DNA from 3 places in the Streptomyces sp. NPDC048290 genome. Region 2 is predicted to be linked to each of the others. Evidence: riboswitches for the same ligand, from Rfam matches in the RefSeq annotation. Region 2 holds a riboswitch; each other region holds the start of a gene.
The links. A riboswitch is a leader RNA that binds a small molecule or an ion and turns the genes downstream of it on or off. The one in region 2 is predicted to bind cobalamin.

Region 1 (7,250 bases), on a different contig from region 2:
CCCTGGAGCACCGGCACGCCCAGCTCCGCCAGCGCCCCGACGTCCCACGCCTCCTCGTCGCCGCCCGCCGAGGCGTCCGCCGCGTGCGCGCCACCGGCGGCCAGCACGGTCGCCACCAGCGCGTCGGCCCGCCCGAGCAGCTCGTACAGCCCGGGGTCCGCGCCGCGCAGCGAACCGCAGTACACCGGCAGCGCGTTCGCGCCGCATGCCTCGACCGCCTCGCACAGCGTGTCCACGAAGCCGGTGTTGCCGCTCAGTTCATGGGCCCGGTAGAAGAGCACCCCGACCGTCGGCCGCCCCTCCCGCCACGCCCGCCCGCCCCGCACCCCGTACTCCGGCATCGCGCGCGGTCCCTCGAACCCCTCACCGGTCAGCAGCACGGTGTCCGACAGGAACCGGGCCAGCTCGGCGAGGTTGTCCGGCCCGCCCTCGACCAGATAGCGCAGCGCCTCCGCGACCACCCCGGCGGGCACCGACGACAGCGCCATCAGCTCCGCGTCCGGCACGGTCTCCCCGCCCAGCAGCACGGTCGGCACCCCGGACGCGGCGAGCCGCGCCAGCCCGTCCTCCCAGGCCCGCTTCCCGCCCAGCAGCCGTACGACGGCCAGGGCGGCGCCCTCCAGCAACGCGGGCAGTTCGCTCTCCACGTCCACGCGGGTGGGGTTGCCGATCCGGTAGCGGACCCCGGGCGCGGCACGGGCGGCGAGCAGATCGGTGTCGGCGGTGGACAGGAGCAGGACGGTGGGATCGGGCGAGGGACTGGTCATACGGGCGCTCCCGGTGGGATGAAGGGCAGTCCGTTCGGCGCGCCGGACTCGATGAGCCGCCACAGCGCGTCCGTGTCCGCGTGCTGTTCGATGAGATCGCCGAGCCGGTCGAGCCGCTCCTCGCGCAGCGCGGCGAACGAGGTGCCGGGCGCGGGCACGAACCGGCGCCCGGAGGCGGCGGCCACCTCCCGCAGGAACGCCCGCCGGAAGGCGTCCGACTCCAGCGAGCCGTGCCAGTGGGTGCCCCAGGTCTGGCCGACCCGGCACCCGTCGAGAAACGGTGTGCCACCGGTGACCTCGGCGACCCCGTGATGAATCTCGTACCCCTCGACCCGCTCCCCGAGGGCTTCCCCCACGGGCCGGGCGAGCGTCTTGCCGGCCGCGAACCGCACCCGCACCGGCAGCAGCCCGAGCCCGTCGACCGACCCGGCCCGGCTCTCCACGTCGTCCTGGATGTGCTCCCCGAGCAACTGGAACCCCCCGCAGATCCCGAGCACCGGCAGCCCGCCCGCCGCCCGCCGCAGCAACGCCTCGGAGAACCCCCGCTCCCGCAGCCACGCCAGCGCCCGGACCGTCCCCCGCGTGCCGGGTACGACGACCAGATCGGCGTCGGCGATCTCCTCGGGCCGGTCCACGAACCGCACCACCACACCAGGTTCGGCGGCGAGCGCGTCGGCGTCGGTGAAGTTGGACATCAGCGGGACGGCACAGACGGCGACCCGCAGCACGTCCGCCCCCGCGGGCTCCCCGGCCACCGCCCCGCGTGCCGCCGCGCTGAGCCCGTCCTCCTCGTCGATGCCGAGCCCGTGCCGGAACGGCAGCACCCCGTACGACGGCCGCCCGGTGAGGCCCTTGAGCATGTCGAGGCCGGGCGCGAGCAGCGACACGTCCCCGCGGAACTTGTTCACCAGGAACCCGGCGACCAGCGCCTGGTCCTCCGGCGACAGCAGCGCGACCGTCCCGAAGAACGAGGCGAACACCCCGCCCCGGTCGATGTCCCCGACCACCAGCACGGGGAGCCGGGCGTTGCGGGCGATCCCCATGTTCACGATGTCGGTCCGGCGCAGATTGATCTCGGCGGGACTCCCGGCGCCCTCGCACACCACGACGTCATGGGTCCGCCGCAGCCCGTCGAGACACTCCAGGACCGTGCCCAGCAGGCGTTCCTGGCGTCCGCCGTGGTAGCCGCGCGCGCTCAGCTCGCCCACCGGCCGCCCCATCAGCACGACCTGGCTGCTGCGCTCCCCGCCCGGCTTCAGCAGCACCGGGTTCATCGCCGCCGTCGGTTCGATCCGGCACGCCTGCGCCTGCATGGCCTGCGCCCGCCCGATCTCCGCGCCCTCGCGGGTCACGAACGAGTTCAGCGACATGTTCTGCGCCTTGAAGGGCGCGACCTTGACGCCCCGCCGCACCAGCCACCGGCAGATCCCGGCGGTGACGACGCTCTTGCCCGCGTCGGAGGTGGTACCGGCGACGAGGATGCCGCGGCCGGTCATCGGACGGATTCTGTTCGGGTGGGCTCGAACCGAGCGGGTTCTGTTCGGGTGGGCTCGAACCGAGCGGGTTCTGTTCGGGTGGACTTGAACCGAGCGGGTTCTGTTCGGGTGGACTTGAACCGAGCGGATTCTGTTCGAGTGGGCTCGAACCGAGCGGGATCGGTTCGGATGCGCTCGAACCGAGCGGGATCTGTTCGGATGAGGTCGAGTCGGGCGGGCTCCGTCCGCACGGGTGTGCCGCCCCGCGACCCCCCGGCGTACGCCGCCCACCCCAGCGCCCCCGCCACGCCCGCCCCCAGCGCCAGCCACTGCACCCGGCGGGAGAGCCGTACCGCCCGCTCGATGTCGGCGACCGTCACGGCCCGCCCCGTCCCGTTCAGCACCGGCCGCCGTTCGACCCGTCCCGCGTACGACAGGGTCCCCCCGAGCCGGACGCCCAGCGCCCCGGCGAAGGCCGCCTCCACGACCCCGGCGTTGGGACTCGGATGCTTCCCGGCGTCCGCCCGCCATGCCCGCCACGCCCCCCGGGGATCACCCCCGGCGACCACGGCGAGCGCCGCCGTCAGCCGTGCCCCCGGCCACCCCGCCACGTCGTCCAGCCGCGCCGCCGCCCACCCGAACCGCCGGTAGCGCGCGGAGCGGTGACCCACCATCGCGTCCAGCGTGTTCACCGCCCGGAACCCCAGCAGCCCCGGCACACCACCGACGGTCCCCCACACCAGCGCCCCCACCACCGCGTCGGAGGTGTTCTCCGCGACCGACTCGACGACCGCCCGCGCGATCCCGTCACCGTCCAGCGTCTGGGGATCGCGCCCGCACAGCCGCGGCAGCAGCGCCCGCGCCCCGGCCAGGTCCCCGGCCGTCAGTGCCCGCCCGACCGCCCGCGCCTCCCGGCCGAGCGAGGTGCCGCCGACCACGGCCCAGGTCGCCGCGCCGGTCAGCGCGACGGAGGCGGCGGCGGAGCACCGTACGGTACGGGCCGCCGCCGTGCCCAGCGCCATGGCGCCGCCCACGCACACGGCGGTGTGCAGGGCGCCCCAGCCCCGGTGGTCGCGCCACAGCAGTCGTTCCACGGCGCCCGCGGCCCGGCCGAACCCGGCGACCGGATGCCCGCGGCGCGGATCGCCGAGGAGCAGATCACCGAGGAGCCCGGCGGCGGCGCCGTACGCGAAGTCGCGTCCGGCGGCCACGGCTCAGCCGGCCGTCGGGACGGTCGACGGGATCGTGGTTCCGGTGGCGCGCCTCGATCGGCAGCCGTGCATGGCGACCTGTCCTCACTCAGGGTGTCCGCGCCCTGGTTCGACGTAAGCGGCGGTGAGAGTTCCTGGCTCCCGGGGTTCTCCCCCGGTGACAGTGGCGGGACCGCGCCGGATTCGCACCGGCTTCCTCTCGTGTCGCCGTTGTTGGCCCCGGAAGTCCACCACGGGCCTGGAGAAACCGTCAACCAGCCATTGACCAGCGGCGGAAGAGCGTGCCACGCCCCTGGGGACCCGTCCGCACACACCACGGAGGGCGGGTACGGACCCAGATACGTCAGGGTCCTTACCCGCCCTCCGTACCGCGCGCGGGGCGCGTGCGAGGCACATGTGAGGCGCGTACGGCTGTACGGCCGTGGCGCCGCTGTCAGGCGACGATCAGATAGATCCCGTACGCCACGGCCCCGAGGCACGCCGCGAAGCAGGCGTAGGCGCCGGTGACCGCGAGCGCCGCGCTCCCGCCGGTCTCGGCCGCGCGCTCATGGCGCGACAGCCCCGAGATGGCGAGGGTGAACAGGCCGACGAGGGCCACGGTGACCACGAGACTGACTCCGAAGACGGAGCCGAGGGCCGCCCAGTCGATTTCCATGCTGCTGAGTCCTTTGAATCCTTGGTGGGGTCGGGGGAGGGGCGCGGGGTCAGACCGTGGCCTTGGGCGCGGCCGGATCGGGACCGGTGCCCGGGACGGGCGTGGCCGCGGCGGTCGCCTGCGCCGGGACGGTGGCCGCGGCCCCTTCGGCGGCGACGGTCGGCGGCGGTGTCACGGCGGCGACGGCGGCGGTGACCACACCGGGCGCCTCGTCGGGCGCCACGCCCGGACCGGTGCCGTCGGTGCTCCCGGCGCCGGTGTCGCCGTCGGTGTCGTTGACGTTGGTGTGGTCGACGATCTCGCGCCGGGACAGCTTCCAGATCCAGGCGCTGGAGCCGACCAGGAAGATGGCCACCAGGGCGGTGCCCCAGGCCCCGGCGCGGCACACCCACTCGGCGAGCGCGCCCACCACGGCGGCGGCGGGCAGGGTCAGCCCCCAGGCGACGAACATCCGGGTGGCGGTCGACCAGCGGACCACGCCGCCCTTGCGGCCGAGGCCCGCGCCCATCACCGCGCCGGACACGGAGTGCGTGGTGGAGAGCGAGAAGCCGAGGTGGGAGGAGGCCAGGATGACCGTGGCGGCGCTGGTCTGGGCGGCGAAGCCCTGCTGCGGCTGGAGGTCGGTCAGGCCCTTGCCCATGGTGCGGATGATCCGCCAGCCGCCCAGGTAGGTGCCGAGCGCGATGGCCACACCGGCGGAGACGATGACCCAGGTGGGAGGGTCCGAGTCGGGGGCGAGCGCGCCACCGGCGACCAGGGCGAGGGTGATGATGCCCATGGTCTTCTGGGCGTCGTTGGTGCCGTGCGCCAGCGAGACCAGACCGGCGGAGGCGATCTGCCCGGCGCGGTAGCCCTTGGCGGAGGACTTGCTCCCGGCGGACTTCTTGCCGAGGGAGTAGGTGAGCCGGGTCGCGAACATCGCCGCGAGGCCGGCCACCAGCGGGGCGGCGATCGCCGGGATCAGCACCTTGGTGATCAGCACATCGCCGTGCACGGCGCCCATACCGGCGGACGCCACGGTCGCACCGATCAGACCGCCCATCAGGGCGTGCGAGGAGGACGAGGGCAGACCCACCAGCCAGGTCAGCAGATTCCACAGGATCGCGCCGACCAACGCGGCGAAGATGACCTCTGGCTGGATACCGGACTCGTCGACGAGCCCTTTCGAGATGGTGTTCGCGACCTCCACGGAGAGGAAGGCGCCCACAAGATTCAGTACGGCGGACATCGCCACCGCGATCTTGGGTTTCATCGCACCGGTCGAGATGGTGGTGGCCATCGCGTTGGCGGTGTCGTGGAAACCGTTCGTGAAATCGAACGCAAGTGCGGTGATCACCACAATCGCGAGGATCAGCGAGAAGTTTTCCATTTACCCAAGCATTCGTTCGAGGTCATCGGCCGGATGAACGTAGGTAACCCAGATGAACGAATGGTGAACTGAGGGGGGCATCAGGGTGTATGTGACGGGGAGTCGGCATTCCACTTCGCTCCGCGGGCCCGCACCGCACCCCACCAGGCCCTCTACGGGACTCCCGCCCCACGCCTCCCGGCCCCGCAGGGGACCCCTACCGGGCCCGTGCGCGGGCCGAGTTGGGCTCGCGTCGGGCTCGTGCTGCCGGGGCGGGCGCCCGCGTCACTCGTCCCTGGCGAACCCCCGCAGCCCGTCCTCCGGACCGTCGAAGAGATTCTGGTCACCCGGCAGCTTCCCGTGGTCCGCGTACTGCCAGAACGTCCACCGCGCCCACCCCGCGGGCAGCTCCCCGGCGCTTCGCGCCCCGTACCGGGCCACCCACAGCGGATGGTCGTCCGCGAACGCGGTACTGCGCTTCGTGCAGGCGTTCCACCATCGCGCCGTGGTGTAGATCACCGGCCGCCGCCCCGTGAGCCGCCGCACCTCGTCGCTGAACGCCCAGATCCAGCCGGTCATCCGCGCCGCGCTCATCCCGTAGCACCGGCGTTTCGCACCGTACGGATCGCCCTCCAGATCCAGCGCGGGCGGCAGCGTCCACCCGTCCGCCCGCCAGTCCCCGCCGTTGCGCACGAAGTACCGGGCCTGCGCAGCGCCCGAGGACCGGTCCGGCAGCGCGAAGTGATACGCCCCGCGCACCAGCCCGGCCCCCCGCGCACCGTCGTACTGCCGCCCGAAATAGGGATTGCGGTACGACACCGACTCGGTCGCCTTCACATACACGAACCGCGCCCCCTTGGCCCGCGCCGAACGCCAGTCCACGTCCTTCTGATACGAGGAGACGTCGTGCCCCTTGGCCCCCTTCATCCCGCCCGCCCCGTTCGCGGCGACGGCCGGAAACTGCCCCCAGGTCACCCCCGCGAACGCCAGCACACCGGCCGCGACGACCACGGCGCGCGCCCGGCGCCGGGGACTGGGGCGGTCTCCCGCCCGGGTGACTTCCACCGGGGCCCGGCGGGGGAGGGGCGGAGCGTGATCGAAGGCGGTCCGAGTCATGGCCATGTTTCTCCCGGAGAACAGTGACGAACTGCGATCTGACGAGCGACGATCTGACGAGCGGCGATCTGACGAACGACGATCTGCGGACAAATCGCCCCGACAATAGGTCAAGATCATCGATCTCCGGACGATCTCCGGCCAAACCCCTTCGAACGACGGACCACCCGCCTCGCCCGAACTTGCCGCGTCCCATGCCCCGACCCCGGCTGCGAGGATCACCCCATGCCCGAGCAGCGACCCGACCACCGACCCCCCGACCACCGACCCCCCGACCACCGACCTCCCGGCCCCGCGGCGACCCCTGATCCGCCCCCCTCCGCCCCCTCCGACCCGGCCGTCCCGGCCGTCCCGGCGGACCTCGCCACCGCCTGGCGGGACCTCGTGGACACCGCCCGCCGCACCGTGACCGACGGCCTCGTGGTCGGCACCTCCGGCAATGTCTCCGTCCGGGTCGGCGACACCGTCCTGGTCACCCCGACCGGAGTGCCCTACGACCGGCTCGGCCCCGGCGACCTCACCGCCGTCGACCTCACCGGCCGCCGCACCCACGGCACCCTCGCCCCGACCAGCGAACTCCCCCTGCACCTCGCCGTCTACCACGGCACCGACGCCCGCGCGATCGTCCACACCCACGCCGTGCACGCCACGGCCGTCTCCACGCTCGTCCCGGAACTC
Region 2 (7,250 bases):
CGAGGGCGAAGAGCCGCTCGTTGTTGGCGGCGGACTGCTCCTGGGTGAGGGTGGTGTCGAAGATGCCGTCGACGACCTGGCGGAACAGCCGGCTCTCGTCGTCGGGGACGCCGAGGAGATGGCTGATCACGGCGATGGGCACCGGGTAGGCGAGCCGTTCGCGCAGATCGACGGGGCCGTCACCGGCGGTCCTGGCGAGGTCGTCGATCAGCTCGGTGACGATCCCGGTGACGACGGGGGCGAGGTCCGCTATCCGGCGGGCGCTGAACGCGGGCGCGATCATACGGCGCAGCCTGCGGTGGTCGCCGCCGTACGCGGTGAACATGTTCTTGACGGCTATCCACAGGGCGAGGGGCCAGGTGGCGACGGTCCGTTCGTAGTCCGGCATGTGCGCCCGGCCGTCCTTGGAGATGTCCGGGCTGGTGAGCAGTTGCTTGAGCAGGGCGGGGTCGGAGACCGACCAGGCCGTCACGCCGAGGATGTCGACGGGGGTGGCCGCGCCGCCGGTGCGCAGGGTGCGGTACTCGGTCTGCCAGTCGGTGCCGTGGGGGTCCAGGACGAGGGGAGGACGCTCGGACATGGGGGGCTCCTGGGTCGCTGGCCGGCCTGCGGGGGCCGGCGTGTCGGACGGACCGGAAACGACTGAGAAGGACTCTTCCCAAGGGCCCATCGGCGCAATGGCCGCCCGCGCCACGCACGCCCGTTCGGACCGAAACCGCACCCCTACGGGCGGCTCCCGCGCGGTCCGACCACGCGGCGGCCGTACGGCTCCCGCCCCGCCCGGGGCGCGCTTACCGACAGGTCAGGACGGGTGCCCGACGGGGTGTCCGCCGGTGCGCGCGGCGCTTTTGGCCGTCCGGCGCGGGTGCGGCGGGCGCGGGGCCGGGCGCCGGGGGACGGCGTGAAGCGGGCGCTCCGCACCGGGGCCCGCGCCGCGCGGTCGGTCCCCCGTGCGCCGGGGTGGGCCCGGATCAGCCGCCGAACGCGGCGGCGTGCTCACGCACCCAGTCGGCGAAGGCACGGGCCGGGCGGCCGGTGAGCCGCCGCACGGTGGGCAGGACGGTCCGCCCGGCCTCGGGCGGGTCGGTGCGCATGGCGAGGAAGAAGCCGATGTCGCTGTCCCCGAAGCCCTGGCCGCGCCAGCGGGCGACCATCTCGTCCTCGCTCAGCGCCACGAACCGGATGTCCCGGCCGAGCACTTCGGCGAGCACGGCGGTGCGTTCGGGCGCGGTCAGCGCCTCGGGCCCGGTCAGCCAGTACTCGGCGCCGTCATGGCTCTCCCGGTCGGTGAGCACGGCCGCGGCGACATCGGCGATGTCGGCCTCGTGCACCAGGGAGCTGGGCATCCCGGGGAAGCCGTCGCGGACCACGCCCTCGCTGCGGACCGACGGCGCCCACTCCAGGGTGTTGGACATGAACTCCACCGGCGCCAGCGCGGTGACCTCCAGCGGGCTCGCGGCGAGCGCCTCGTCGAGCGGGGTCTTCTCGGCGCCGCCCTTGAGCACGGTCACCCGGCGCACCCCGGCGGCGACGGCCGCGGCGACGATGCCGGGGGCGTTGTCGAGGGGGGCGTAGCCGTCGCCGAAGCTGATCAGATGGGCGGCGCCGACCCCGGCGAAGGCGGCGGGGAGGGTGGCGGTGACACCGAGGTTCCCGGCGGCCACCTCGACGCCCGGGGGCAGCTCGGCGGTCGCGGGGTCCCGGGTCAGGGCCCGTACCGGGTGCCCGGTGGCGAGCAGCCGGGCGACGAGATGGCGGCCCACGGTGCCGGTGGCGCCGGTGACGAGAACGGTCTTGGAGTGGGTCATGGAGTGGGTCATGGAGTGGCTCCTTGGTCGACTGCCCGCCACGCTAGAAACCCTTGCGGTCAGCTCCGGTCCGCGATCCCCCGAAGGCCCCACCTCACGCCCGCCCCCGCCACCGCGGGCCGTGCCGCCCGCCACGCCACGGGACCGTGTGCCGCCGGTCCGCCCCCACACCCCGCCTCGCGCCCACATCCCGCCGCCCCGTCACGGACCCCGCCACCTGCCGTGCCGCCTCACCGTCCTGCCGCTCCACCACCGCCCGCGGGCCGCGCCGCCAGCCACGCCACGCCACGGGACCGTGTGCCGCCGGTCCGCCCCCACACCCCGCCCCGCCCCCACATCCCGCCGCCCCGTCACGGACCCCGCCACCTGCCGTGCCGCCTCACCAGCGACCACGCGCCCCACCCCGTCACCCGCCCGCGCCCCCTCCGCCCGCCCCTCGCCGCCCCATCCCGCCCCACCGCCGTCCGCCCGCCGGGGCGGAGCGTGTGCCCCGGCGTGCGCCCCGGTCCGGGGCGGGGTTCCGCGCCCCTTCCCCGCCGCCCGCACTCCCATCTCACGCTATCGGGTGCGTTTAGTGTGCTTGTCGCATGTTCCTTGGACATGCCGGGCAAGCACCGGTCTGCCGAGACGGATCTCATACGCGGATCATCTCTGAAGGGGGAAACCATGCCTGTTCTGTGCCGCCCCGCGGTCGCCGTACCCGAGTACACGATCACCCATGAACAGACCCTGGGTCTGGCCCGTTCGCTGTACGCCGGGCACGAGCAACTACCGCTCGCGCTCCGGCTGATCGGCAACACCGGGGTGCGCAAGCGCCATATCGTGCAGCCGCTCGACCGTACGCTCCGGCACCCGGGATTAGAGGCACGCAACGCCACGTACGAGGCGGAGGCCAAGGCGCGGGTGCCGGACGTCGTGGAGCGGGCCCTGAAGAACGCCGGGCTCGGAGCGCGGGACATCGACGTCATCATCTATGTGTCGTGCACGGGCTTCATGATGCCGTCGCTGACCGCCTGGATGATCAACACGCTGGGGTTCCGGTACGACTGCCGGCAGATCCCCATCGCCCAGCTCGGCTGTGCGGCGGGCGGCGCGGCCATCAACCGGGCGCACGACTTCTGCATGGCCCACCCGGGCTCCAACGCCCTCATCGTGGCCTGCGAGTTCTGCTCGCTGTGCTACCAGCCGACCGATCTGACGGTGGGCAACATGCTCTCCAACGGCCTGTTCGGCGACGCGGTGGCCGCCGCCGTGGTGCGCGGCATGGGCGGCACCGGCATCGAGCTGGAGGCCAACGGCTCCTATCTGGTGCCGGACAGCGAGGACTGGATCGCCTACCGGGTGCGGCCCACCGGCTTCCACTTCATGCTGGACCGCCGGGTGCCCGGCACCATGGAGCAGCTCGCCCCGGCGCTGTCCTCGCTGGCCGCCCAGTACCGGCGGGACGCCAGCGCGCAGAGCTTCTATCTGATCCACGCGGGCGGGCCGCGCATCCTGGACGACCTCAGCCACTATCTCGGGGTGCCGTCGGAGATGTTCCGCTTCAGCCGGGCCACGCTCGCCGAGTACGGGAACATCGCGAGCGCGGTCGTCCTGGACGCGCTGCGCCGGCTGTTCGAGGAGGGCGGCTGCGCGCCGGGGGCGTCGGGGATGATCGCCGGGTTCGGGCCGGGCATCACCGCCGAGATCTCCCTCGGCCGATGGACCACCGACAGCCCGGAACCCGCGGCCGAGCAGGGCGCCGGTTCCGGCGTGCGGGCCGATCCGGCGGGCGCCGCCCCGGTACGGGTCCCCGCGCAGGCCCCGGCGCCCGCGACCGACACGGCGGCGGTCTCCACGGAGGGCCCCGTATGACGGCGGCCGATCCGGACCCGACCGTCCGCCGCCGTCCGCCGCGTACCCGGTGACCGCGGGCGCGTCCGCCGGGCCGCTGATCGTGCCGCCCGGCCGGGGGCGGACCGTGGCGGTCGCCGCCCAGCGGGTCACGTTCAAGGTGACCGGCGAGCACTCCCGCGTGGCGTCCACCTTCGAGGTCGTCGTCCCGCCCGGCTTCGATGTGGGCGCCCACACCCACACGCACAGCGAGGAGCTGTTCTACGTCATCGAGGGCGAGTTGGAGGTGCTCGCGTTCGAGCCGCTGGTGCGGACCCCGGACCACTGGCGGGAGTGGGAGTCCGCCGCCGGTGAGCGGGCCGTACGGGCGGGCCCCGGCACGCTGCTGTTCGTACCGCCGGGCTGTCCGCACGCGTTCGCCAACACCGGCCCGGACCCCGCCCGGGTGCTGTTCCAGGCGGCCCCGCCCCCGGCGCACGAGCGGTACTTCGAGGAACTCCTCGCCCTGCTGGACGGCGCGGGCGAGGACGGAGGAGAGATCGATCACGCGGCGATCGCCGCGCTGCGGCTGCGCTACGACGTCCAGCAGCTCACCCCGCTGCGCTACGCACCGCCCGCCGCCCCGGCACCCCGCTGAGCACGGCGGTCACGCTCCCGTGCCGTGTCCGCTCCCCCGGACACGGCACGGGTGGGACGTCATGTACGCGATGGCGCGGTAGCGGTTAGGGTGGCCGGTGCAGCTGGTTCGTCCCGTCCGCCAGGCGGGATGTCGTAAGAGGGAACCCGGTGGGAATCCGGGACTGCCCCGCAGCGGTGAGTGGGAACGACCGCCGTCATACGCACTGGGTCCGGGAGAACGGGCCTGGGAAGCGACGGCCAGTAGGTGTCCTGACGTCGTCAGGACGGGCCCGCGAGTCCGAAGACCTGCCACTGCCCGTGCGCGGACCTCCGTGCGCGGACATTCCGGTGACCTCGTGGGCGGGTCGGCGTACAGAGCCAGGCCAAGGACCGTGCCATGCCGCGCGCGGACCGGGACCGCCCGGCCTCGTCACCCTTCGCGTCCGCGTCCCGTCGCCGGGATCTCAGGGATTCATCTCGCGAAGGAGATCTCCGTGACCAGCAAGTCCGCAGCCGCGGCAGCACGGGCCACCGTGTACGGCTACCCCCGTCAGGGACAGCACCGGGAACTGAAGAAGGCGATCGAGGGCTACTGGAAGGGCCGCGTCACCGCCGACGCGCTGCGCGCCACCGCCGCCGAACTGCGCTCCGCCAACTGGCGCCGGCTCACCGAGGCGGGCATCGCCGAGGTCCCCACCGGTGACTTCTCGTACTACGACCATGTGCTGGACACGAGTGTGATGGTCGGCGCGATCCCCGCCCGGCACCGGGAGGCGGTGGCCGCCGACGCGCTGGACGGCTACTTCGCGATGGCGCGCGGCACGCAGGACGTGGCGCCGCTGGAGATGACGAAGTGGTTCGACACGAACTACCACTACCTGGTGCCCGAGCTGGGCCCGGACACCGTCTTCGCCGCCGACTCCGCCATGCAGGTCGCCGAACTGGCCGAGGCGCTGGCGCTGGGGCTGACCGCCCGTCCGGTGCTGGTCGGCCCGGTCACGTATCTGCTGCTGGCCAAGCCCGCGCCGGGCGTGGCCGCCGACTTCGATCCGCTGACCCTGCTGGACCGGCTGCTGCCGGTGTACGCGGAGGTGCTCGCCGATCTGCGGGCGGCCGGTGCCGAGTGGGTCCAGCTGGACGAGCCCGCCCTGGTCCAGGACCGCACCCCGGCCGAGCTGAACGCCGCCGCTCGCGCCTACCGTGACCTCGGTGCCCTCACCGACCGGCCGAAGCTGCTGGTGGCCTCGTACTTCGACCGGCTCGGGGACGCGCTGCCGGTGCTCGCGAAGGCGCCCGTGGAGGGGCTCGCGCTGGACTTCACGGAGTCCGCCGCCGCCAACCTGGACGCGCTCGCCGCGGTCGGCGGGCTGCCCGGCAAGCGGCTGGTGGCCGGTGTCGTCAACGGCCGCAACATCTGGGTCAACGACCTCAGCCGGTCCCTGTCCACCCTGGGCACCCTGCTGGGGCTCGCCGACCGGGTCGACGTGGCCGCGTCCTGCTCGCTGCTCCATGTGCCGCTGGACACCGCCCCGGAGCGGGACATCGAACCGCAGGTCAGGCGCTGGCTGGCGTTCGCCCGGCAGAAGACCGCGGAGATCGTCACGCTGGCCAAGGGGCTCGCCGGGGGCACCGACGCCATCGCCGCCCAACTGGCCGCCAACCGGGCCGACCTGGCGTCCCGCGCGGGCTCGCCGATCACCCGCGACCCGGCGGTGCGGGCCCGTGCCGCCGCCGTCACGGACGCCGACGCCCGCCGCTCCCAGCCGTACGCCGAGCGGACCGCGGCGCAGCGCGCCCACCTCGGGCTGCCGCTGCTGCCGACCACCACCATCGGCTCCTTCCCGCAGACCGACGCGCTGCGCACGGCCCGCGCCGATCTGCGGGCCGGGCGGATCGACACCGCCGGGTACGAGGACCGCATCAAGAGCGAGATCCGGGACGTGCTGACGTTCCAGGAGAAGGCCGGTCTCGATGTCCTGGTGCACGGCGAGCCCGAGCGCAACGACATGGTCCAGTACTTCGCCGAGCAGCTCACCGGCTATCTCGCCACCCAGCACGGCTGGGTCCAGTCGTACGGCACCCGGTACGTCCGGCCGCCGATCCTGGCCGGGGACATCTCCCGCCCGGAGCCGATGACCGTGCGCTGGACGACATACGCGCAGTCGCTCACCGACCGGCCGGTCAAGGGCATGTTGACCGGGCCGGTGACCATGCTGGCCTGGTCGTTCGTCCGGGACGACCAGCCGCTCGGGGACACCGCACGGCAGGTGGCGCTCGCCCTGCGCGACGAGGTGGCCGACCTGGAGGCGGCCGGTACCTCGGTCATCCAGGTGGACGAGCCCGCGCTGCGCGAGACGCTGCCGCTGCGCGCCGCCGACCACGCCGCCTATCTGGCGTGGGCGACGGAGGCGTTCCGGCTGTCCACCGCCGGGGTGCGGCCGGACACGCAGATCCATACGCACATGTGCTACGCCGAGTTCGGTGACATCGTGCGGGCGATCGACGACCTCGACGCCGATGTGATCAGCCTGGAGGCGGCCCGCTCGCACATGCAGGTGGCGCGTGAGCTGGCCGCGCACGGCTATCCGCGCGAGGCGGGACCGGGTGTCTACGACATCCACTCGCCGCGGGTGCCGAGCGCCGATGAGGCGGCCGAGCTGCTGCGCACCGGGCTGAAGGCGATCCCGGCGGAGCGGCTGTGGGTGAACCCGGACTGCGGTCTGAAGACCCGTGGCTGGCCGGAGACCCGGGCGTCGCTGGAGCACCTGGTGGCAGCGGCCCGCACGGTCCGCTCGGAACTGGCCTGATCCATGGGCGGGGCCGGGGAGTTCCGCTCCCCGGCCCGTCGGTCACAGGCCCACGTCCCGGGCGCGGATGTCGTCCAGGGACTCCCGGCGGACCAGCAGCCGGGCCCGGCCGTCGGTGACCGCGGCGACCGGCGGACGGCCGACCAGGTTGTAGCCGGACGCCATCGACAGGTGGTAGGCGCCC
Region 3 (7,250 bases), on a different contig from region 2:
TAGGCGTCCCAGGCGGTGTGCACGGCCGGGGGCAGCGGCCCGAAGTGCTCACCGGCGGCGGCGTGGTAGACGGCGGGCAGCTCCGGCACGGACGTCCGGTCGAGCCCGGCGAGCGCCCGCTCCAGTTCGTGCAGCGCGGAGCCGTCGACGACGGGTGGCACCACGGGGTGGGCGAGGGCGGCGGCGTGCCGGGACGGCAGATCGTGGTCGGCCAGATGCTGGACGGCCTCGGTGAGCCGCCGCCAGCCGTTCGGGACGGTGCCGAAGGCGCGCACCATCGCCACGACGTGGATCTTCTTGTCGTCGAACTCCGGTATGGACAGCCGCAGCCGGAGCCGGTCCAGGGCGTCCAGCACACAGAGCCGGCGGACCTCCAGGTCGTCCAGGACCCGCACCTGCATCAGGGCGTCCGCGAGCTGGTCCGTGGTGTGCGGGTCGGGCGGCGGAACGGTGTCAGCCATCGTCACCCAGCCGATCCGGCCAGGTCCTGCGCGCCTCGGCCACGAAGTCGTCCACCGCGGTGGTGCTCCCTTCCATCCACTGCACGGCCTCCACGAGCGTCCCCGGCCCGTCCGCGAAGTCCCCGCACCGCCGCACGATCTCAAAGAGCTGCATCCGCGCCGACCCGCGCCGCCCGACGCCCCCGGCGATGGCCACCGGCAGCATCCCGAGCAACTGCGCCCCGGCGTCCTCGCGCACCGAGTCCATCGCGAGCAGCCGGTCCACGAGCCCCCACAGCACCCGCGGCGGGAGAACCCGCGCCCCCTCCGCGGGCCCGCGGACCTCGAAGGCGGTCCCGTCCAGCACGTCCAGCGGAATCATCCAGGAGACCCGCCCCGCGCGCCCGCCCGGCACCAGCACGGTGGCGAGCACCCCCACGACCGCCTCGCGCCCGACATCGAACACCCCCGCACCGCTGAACCCCCGCTCCACCGCGGCACCGGCCAGGTCGACGCCGTCGATCTGCCGCCAGCCGGGGTGGGTGCCACCGGCGCCCACCACTTCTCCCCTGGCCCACAAGCCTTCGGGTACCCCCGCTGGATGCCCGAACACCCGTACCCGCGCCCCGGTTCCGTCCCCGCACCGCGCGAGCGGCGCGGCCCGCACACCGTCCGGCGGGGCCTCCTCCAGCCGCAGCACGGCGAGATCCCCGACGGGCGGCGACCGCAGCCACCCCCCGTCGACCACCCGCGCCGCCACCACCTGCCCCGCCCCGACCCCCGGAAAATCAACCCGCACCACTCCGCCCGGCGTCCCACCGCTGTACGACGGGCCGAGCCCCAGCGCGGTCTCCACCACATGCGCGCAGGTGAGCGCCGTACGCCCGGTCAGCATCACGGCCGCCCCGGCGACCCCCGTCCCCCGCTGATCACGCACCCGCACCCGCCAGGCACCCGGACCCTCCGCTACGGAGGTACCGACCTCCCGCAACCCCACCCGTGTCCCCCTCGTCCGCCCCCTGCGGATGTCAACAGGGTAAGGCGAAGGGGGTCGGTTGGGTACGGGCGAGAGGGGGCGGGGGTGGGGGGCGGGGACGGCCGCCTCGCGCAGTGCCGCGCACCCGGTGGCGATGCGGCGATTACCGGCCATCGGCGCTGCCGGAGGCGATACGGAAACCGACCCGGGCCGATTCCCCGAACACCCCTTACAGTAAGTCGATCATCGCCTGTCAGGCAGGTGCCGGGCGGGATTCCAGGGGTCGAGCCGAGGGGGGTACGCATGTCCGTGTCGCGGGTGGGCCGGGGGCGAAGACACGCCATGGTGGGGCTGTGCGGGGCGGCGTTGACCGCCTCCATGCTGCTGGCGCCGGCGGCGACGGCCACCGAGCCGGTCCCGCCCGTGGGCGAGGTGGTGCAGCGCGGTGGCCAGAGCGCGAGCCTCGGGGGCGGGGGGCGCGTCCAGTTGATCGACGGCCGGGACGTACTGGTGACGTCGGGAACCGGGACCGCGGGACGCTACTCGTTCGCCGCCGTGGACGGCGCGGTGACTGTTCGGCAGACCGGCGAGTCCGGGCCCGCCCGCACCGCGACCGTGGGGCTTCCGGCCGACTCCCGGACCACGGCCACGCGCGCTGCCAACGCGGCGACGTACCCGGTCAAGCTGACCATCACCAACGCGTCCGTCGACTGGAAGACCCTCCACCTCTGGGACCGCCGCACCTGGACGGCGGTCCGGGTCGACCACCACACGGACGGGCCCTCGGCCACGGTGAAGCTGCCGCCGGGCGACTACTTCGCGGTCATGATGCACAGCGCGTGGGAGCGGCCCGACTATCTGCTCAGCCGCGCCTTCTCGGTCGGTTCGGCCGGCAAGACGGTCACCTTCGACGAGCGCGCGGCCAAGGAGACCGCGATCCGTGTCGACGACACCACCGCCACCCGGGAGAGCATGTCCGCGTGGATCAGAGTCCCGGGCGGCGACACGGCTGGCTCCGTCGGCTCCGGTGACCGCAAGGTGTACGCGACCCCGTTCTCGGTGAGCGGCGTCTCCCTGCGGGTGCACGAGGTGCTCGTCAAGAAGGGTTCCTCGGACAGTGTGCCGAGCCCGTACGTCTACGACCTCACCCACAGCTTCGACAACACCGTCCCCGCCTCCCCCGTGAAGACGGTCCGTACCGCGGCCCTCGCCAAGACCGTCACGAAGATCGGCGCCCCGGGCATACGGACGACGGCCTCGCTGCTCAACTCCCCGGACTTCCCCGAGGGCGGCGCGTACCTCGGAGCCCCGGTGTCCGCCGGCGGCTCGGTCACCGAGTACGCCCTCCCGAACCGCACCCAGAGGCGGTCGCTGAGCTACGGCAAGGACGGTCTGACCCTCAGTCTCCCCAACCGCCGACCGGCGGCCGGCACCAGCGCGGGCGAGACCCTGGGCACGGCCCCGTTCCAGCCGACGACCCCGGCCCACCCCGGCTCCTACCGGATGGCCAGCGACCGGATCACGCTGCACGAGTCGGGTGCCTTCGACGACGCGTCCGGCAACCCCGGGATCGAGCGCCGCGCCTCCTACGCGTACAAGCTCACCTCGGCCGCCGGTGTCACCTACGCGGAGGCCGCCGGTCTCGACGCGTACGACTATGTCAATTCGTCCGTCCTGCCCTGGTCGCTGACGACGTACACCCTCGACCAGACCGTCGAGCGCCGGGTGCCGTCCGCCCGGCTGTCCCCGTCCGTGCACAGCCGGTGGACGTTCCGCTCGGCGCAGACCAGGGGCCAGGACCTGCCGCTGATCGACACCAGGCTGAGCGTTCCGGGGCTGGACGCGTACGGACGCGCGGCGGCCGGTCCGGTGCGGGTCCTGGCGAGCGCGACCACCCGCGACACGGACCCGGCGGAGGCGAACACCAGGGTCACCGGACTCGCCCACTCGACGGACGACGGCCGGACCTGGACCGAGTCACCGGTCGCCGCAGACGGTTCGGCCACGGTCCATGTCCCCGCCGGGGCCTCGTTCGTCACGCTGCGGGTGACCGCCGCCGACGACCAGGGCGGCAGTCTGACCCGCACGATCACCCGGGCGTTCGCCGGTCCGGCACCGGACGGCGACGAGGTGGTGGGCTCGACCCGTATCTCGAACGTCACTGTCAACGCGAACAAGCCGGTGCGGCTGTCCCACGAGCATCTCCAGAGCTTCAACGCCACGTTCACGGCCACCGACCCGTCGGGGATCGCGAGCGGGGACCTGTATCTCTACCGGGGTTCGTACGCCAGCCCCGTCGCCGTTCTGCACGGCGCGTTCGCGGCGACCTGCACCAAGGTGAACGCGACCACGTCGAGGTGCACGACTCCGTTCGCCTACCTCTATCCGCGCGGACAGCTAGGCCGCAACTCCTTCGCCGGCACCTGGAAGGCGGCCGTCTGGGCGCGCTCCGCCGACGGCAGGAGCCATGCCGATCTGCACTCCGCCAAGTCCGTGTCCGTGCTGCGGGACGCCATGCTGAACGCCAACGCGGGTCCCGAGCCGGTGGCCAAGGGCAAGACGCTGACCGTCACCGGCTTGCTGGAACACGCGGACTGGGAGATGCGCGGCGGCTATCCCGGCTACGCCGGCCAGAAGGTGAAGCTCCAGTTCCGGAAGAAGGGGGCGTCCGCCTACACCACGGTGAAGACGGTCACCACCGACCGCTCCGGAAAGCTGAGGACCACGGTGAAGGCGGCGACGGACGGCTACTGGCGCTACTCCTTCGCCGGTTCCTCCACCACGGCGACCGCGACCGCGCCCGGCGACTACGTGGACGTCCGCTGACCGAGGTCCGCCCGGGGGGCTGAGGCCGGGTGTCCGGTCCCCCGCGACGGTGCCGTCAGGCGGGCAGCAGGCGGGCCTCGGCCGTCGTCACCGGAGCCCCCGCCCGTACCCCCCTCAGCACCCACGCCAGTACCTCCGCCCCCCGGACCACCCGTGGGCCGGGGCGGTTGTAGTACGCCGGGCCGTCCAGGACCCAGACGCGGTTCTCGCGGACCGCGGGGAGGTCCTGCCAGCCGGGGAGGGTGGTGAGGAGGTGGGTCTCGCGCAGGGTGCGGTCGGGGGGGAAGCCGCAGGGGAGGAGCAGGAGGACGTCCGGGGCGGCGGCGCGGAGGGCCTCCCAGGTGGTCGGGGTGGTGTGGTCGCCGGGGGAGGCGAGCAGGGGTGTGCCGCCCGCCGCCGTGATCTGGTCCGGGACCCAGTGGCCGGCCGGCCAGAGGGGGTCGAGCCATTCGATCGCGGCGACCCGGGGACGGGGGCCCCGTGCGGTCGCCGCGCGGACCCGGGACAGACGGGCCGTCAGGTCCGCCCGGCGGCGCTCCGCGCGGTCCCGTACGCCGAGCAGGTCGCCGACCGTGACCAGGCAGTCCAGGACGTCGTCCAGGGTCCGGGGTTCGAGGCTCAGGACGCGGGTGTCGGCGTTCAGGGCGCGGACCGCCGTGCCGACCCGTTCGTAGGAGACCGCGCAGACCGCGCACAGGTCCTGGGTCAGGACCACGTCGGGGCGGGCCGCCGCCAGGGCCTCGGTGTCCAGGGTGTAGAGGGAGGAGCCGGAGTGTGCCGCGCCGCCGACCGCGTCGGAGATCTCCCGGCTGGACAGGCGGTCCTGGTCCAGGTCAGCGCCGGTCACCACGGGGACCTGTGCCACCTCCTGGGGCGGCCAGTCGCATTCGTGCGTACGGCCGACCAGGCGGGAGGCCAGGCCCAGTTCCGCGACGATGTCGGTGGCCGCGGGGAGCAGGGAGGCGATGCGCATGGCGGGAGCCTAGGGGGCGGCTCGCTGGATTTAGTAGGACGTCCAACTATATAGTCGGGGGCATGGCCCGCGGTGCGGGGAAGCCGGTGTGACTCCGGCCCGGTCCCGCCACTGTGACCGGGGAGTCCACCGTCGGGCGACACGCCACTGACGAGAGGGCAGAGTCGTCGGGAAGGTGGGCGGCGCGCGCTGATCCGGGAGTCAGGATACCGGCCGGGGGTTTCGTTCCGTGTGGTCCACGAGGATGGAGCAGACACGCATGGCACCGGTGTGCACCCCGCCCCACCAGTGACTTCGCAGTCCTGGCCGTGATCGCCTCACCGCTCTCTGACGGTCTCCAGCCCTTCCCGGACCCCTCGACCCGGAACGCCGCTGATCCCATCCGAGGAGAGCAGACGACCCATGCGCCCATCGCCCCGTACCTGCGGTTCGCCACCGACACCGGGTACACGGTCGCCGACCGGGCGCTCCCACCGCACGGCGGTTACGGCTACCTCAGCGAGTACGGCATCGAGAAGATCGTGCGCGACCCGCGGGTCCAGCAGATCCTGGAAGGAACCGACGAGATCATGCGAGTCATCGTGGCCCGCGGACTGACGGAGGCGTTCGGATGAGCGGGGTCCAGTTCCACGTCCGGGGGCGGGCCGCCCATGTCGTCCTGGACCGGCCCGAGGCGCTCAACGCGCTCAGCCACGCCATGGTCCGGGACATCGACCGGGCCCTCACCGACTGGGCGGCCGACCCCGCCGTCGAGACCGTCGTGCTCACCGGCGCCGGGGAGCGCGGGCTGTGCGCCGGGGGCGACATCCGCGCCATCCACGCCGACGCCCGGGACGGCGACGGCACCGCCACGGCCGCGTTCTGGTACGACGAGTACCACCTCAACGCCCGGATCGCCCGCTATCCCAAGCCGTACGTCGCCGTCATGGACGGCATCGTCATGGGCGGCGGGGTCGGGCTCTCCGGGCACGGCAGCGTCCGGATCGTCACCGAGCGCTCCCGGGTCGCGATGCCCGAGACCGGCATCGGCTTCGTGCCCGACGTCGGCGGCACCCACCTCCTCGGGCTCGCCCCCGGCGAACTCGGCACCCACCTCGCCCTGACCGGCGCCGCGATCGGCGCCGGGGACGCCCTGCTCACCGGCCTCGCCGACCACTACGTCCCCGCCGCGACCCTGCCCGCCCTCCTCGCCGACCTCGGCGACCTGCCCGTCCGGGACGCCCTCGCCCGCCATGCGCAGCCGCCGCCCGCCGGGGAACTCGCCGCCCACCGGGCCTGGATCGACGCCTGCTACAGCGCCCCCGACGTGGAGGAGATCGTGGAACGCCTCTTCGCGCACGGCGACCCCGCCGCCAAGGAGACCGCCGAGACCCTGCTCACCAGGTCGCCCACCGCGCTCAAGGTCACCCTCGCCGCGCTGCGCCGCGCCCGGCGGCTCGGCTCCCTGGAGCAGGTCCTCGACCAGGAGTACCGCGTCTCGCTCGCCGCGCTCACCGCCCCCGACCTGGTCGAGGGCATCCGCGCCCAGGTCGTCGACAAGGACCGCGCCCCACGCTGGTCCCCGGCGACCCTGGCCGAGGTCACGGACACCGAGGTGGCCCGCCACTTCCAGCCCCTCGGCGCCCGCGAACTGGGCCTCGCCGCGTCCGGCGGCACCGAGGAGGCGGCCTGGTGAGCGCCCGTACGGTCGCCTTCGTCGGGCCGGGGCACATGGGCGCCCCGATGGCCGCCAGCCTCGCCACCGCCGGACACCGGGTGCGCGGCTACGACCTGGCCGTGACGCCGGGTCCCGGTCTGGAGGCCGCCGCGTCCGCCCCGGCGGCCCATGCGGGCGGTGTCGACACCCAACTCGATCTCAGAGCAGCCGAGTTGTATGCCATGTATGCCGAACAGACGGGCGTGGGTGAGGACTTCTCCGGGATCGTCCGCGCGATCCGGGACCGGAGCGGTAGCAGGTGACCGTCAGCCGGTTCGCCGTGGGTAAACGTTCGGTATAGGTGAGATTCCGTGGTCGGCCGGGGCATTGGCCGGATTC

Region 1: linked by a shared signal. The riboswitch ahead of AB0D49_RS31165 (cobalamin biosynthesis protein) and the one ahead of metE (5-methyltetrahydropteroyltriglutamate--homocysteine S-methyltransferase) in region 2 are both predicted to bind cobalamin.
Region 3: linked by a shared signal. The riboswitch ahead of AB0D49_RS32725 (acyl-CoA dehydrogenase family protein) and the one ahead of metE (5-methyltetrahydropteroyltriglutamate--homocysteine S-methyltransferase) in region 2 are both predicted to bind cobalamin.

What each region holds. Positions count from the first base shown of each region.
Region 1 covers NZ_JBEZLM010000022.1:92,645-99,894, forward strand. The annotation lists gene cobN (cobaltochelatase subunit CobN) at 1-767, opposite strand, end outside; gene AB0D49_RS31160 (cobyric acid synthase) at 764-2,263, opposite strand; partial or broken gene AB0D49_RS31165 (cobalamin biosynthesis protein) at 2,551-3,453, opposite strand; cobalamin riboswitch at 3,559-3,720, opposite strand; gene AB0D49_RS31170 (hypothetical protein) at 3,887-4,108, opposite strand; gene AB0D49_RS31175 (inorganic phosphate transporter) at 4,158-5,477, opposite strand; gene AB0D49_RS31180 (lysozyme) at 5,742-6,383, opposite strand; gene AB0D49_RS31185 (class II aldolase/adducin family protein) at 6,798-7,250, shown strand, end outside.
Region 2 covers NZ_JBEZLM010000001.1:12,306-19,555, forward strand. The annotation lists gene AB0D49_RS00065 (cytochrome P450) at 1-580, opposite strand, end outside; gene AB0D49_RS00070 (NAD(P)H-binding protein) at 972-1,820, opposite strand; gene AB0D49_RS00075 (type III polyketide synthase) at 2,475-3,662, shown strand; gene AB0D49_RS00080 (cupin domain-containing protein) at 3,712-4,278, shown strand; cobalamin riboswitch at 4,383-4,571, shown strand; gene metE (5-methyltetrahydropteroyltriglutamate--homocysteine S-methyltransferase) at 4,754-7,066, shown strand; gene lysA (diaminopimelate decarboxylase) at 7,109-7,250, opposite strand, start outside.
Region 3 covers NZ_JBEZLM010000024.1:144,543-151,792, forward strand. The annotation lists gene AB0D49_RS32705 (hypothetical protein) at 1-461, opposite strand, end outside; gene AB0D49_RS32710 (trypsin-like peptidase domain-containing protein) at 454-1,377, opposite strand; gene AB0D49_RS32715 (hypothetical protein) at 1,720-4,242, shown strand; gene AB0D49_RS32720 (cobalamin-binding protein) at 4,298-5,215, opposite strand; cobalamin riboswitch at 5,262-5,448, shown strand; partial or broken gene AB0D49_RS32725 (acyl-CoA dehydrogenase family protein) at 5,641-5,829, shown strand; gene AB0D49_RS32730 (enoyl-CoA hydratase/isomerase family protein) at 5,826-6,890, shown strand; partial or broken gene AB0D49_RS32735 (NAD(P)-binding domain-containing protein) at 6,887-6,979, shown strand; partial or broken gene AB0D49_RS32740 (3-hydroxyisobutyrate dehydrogenase) at 7,025-7,174, shown strand.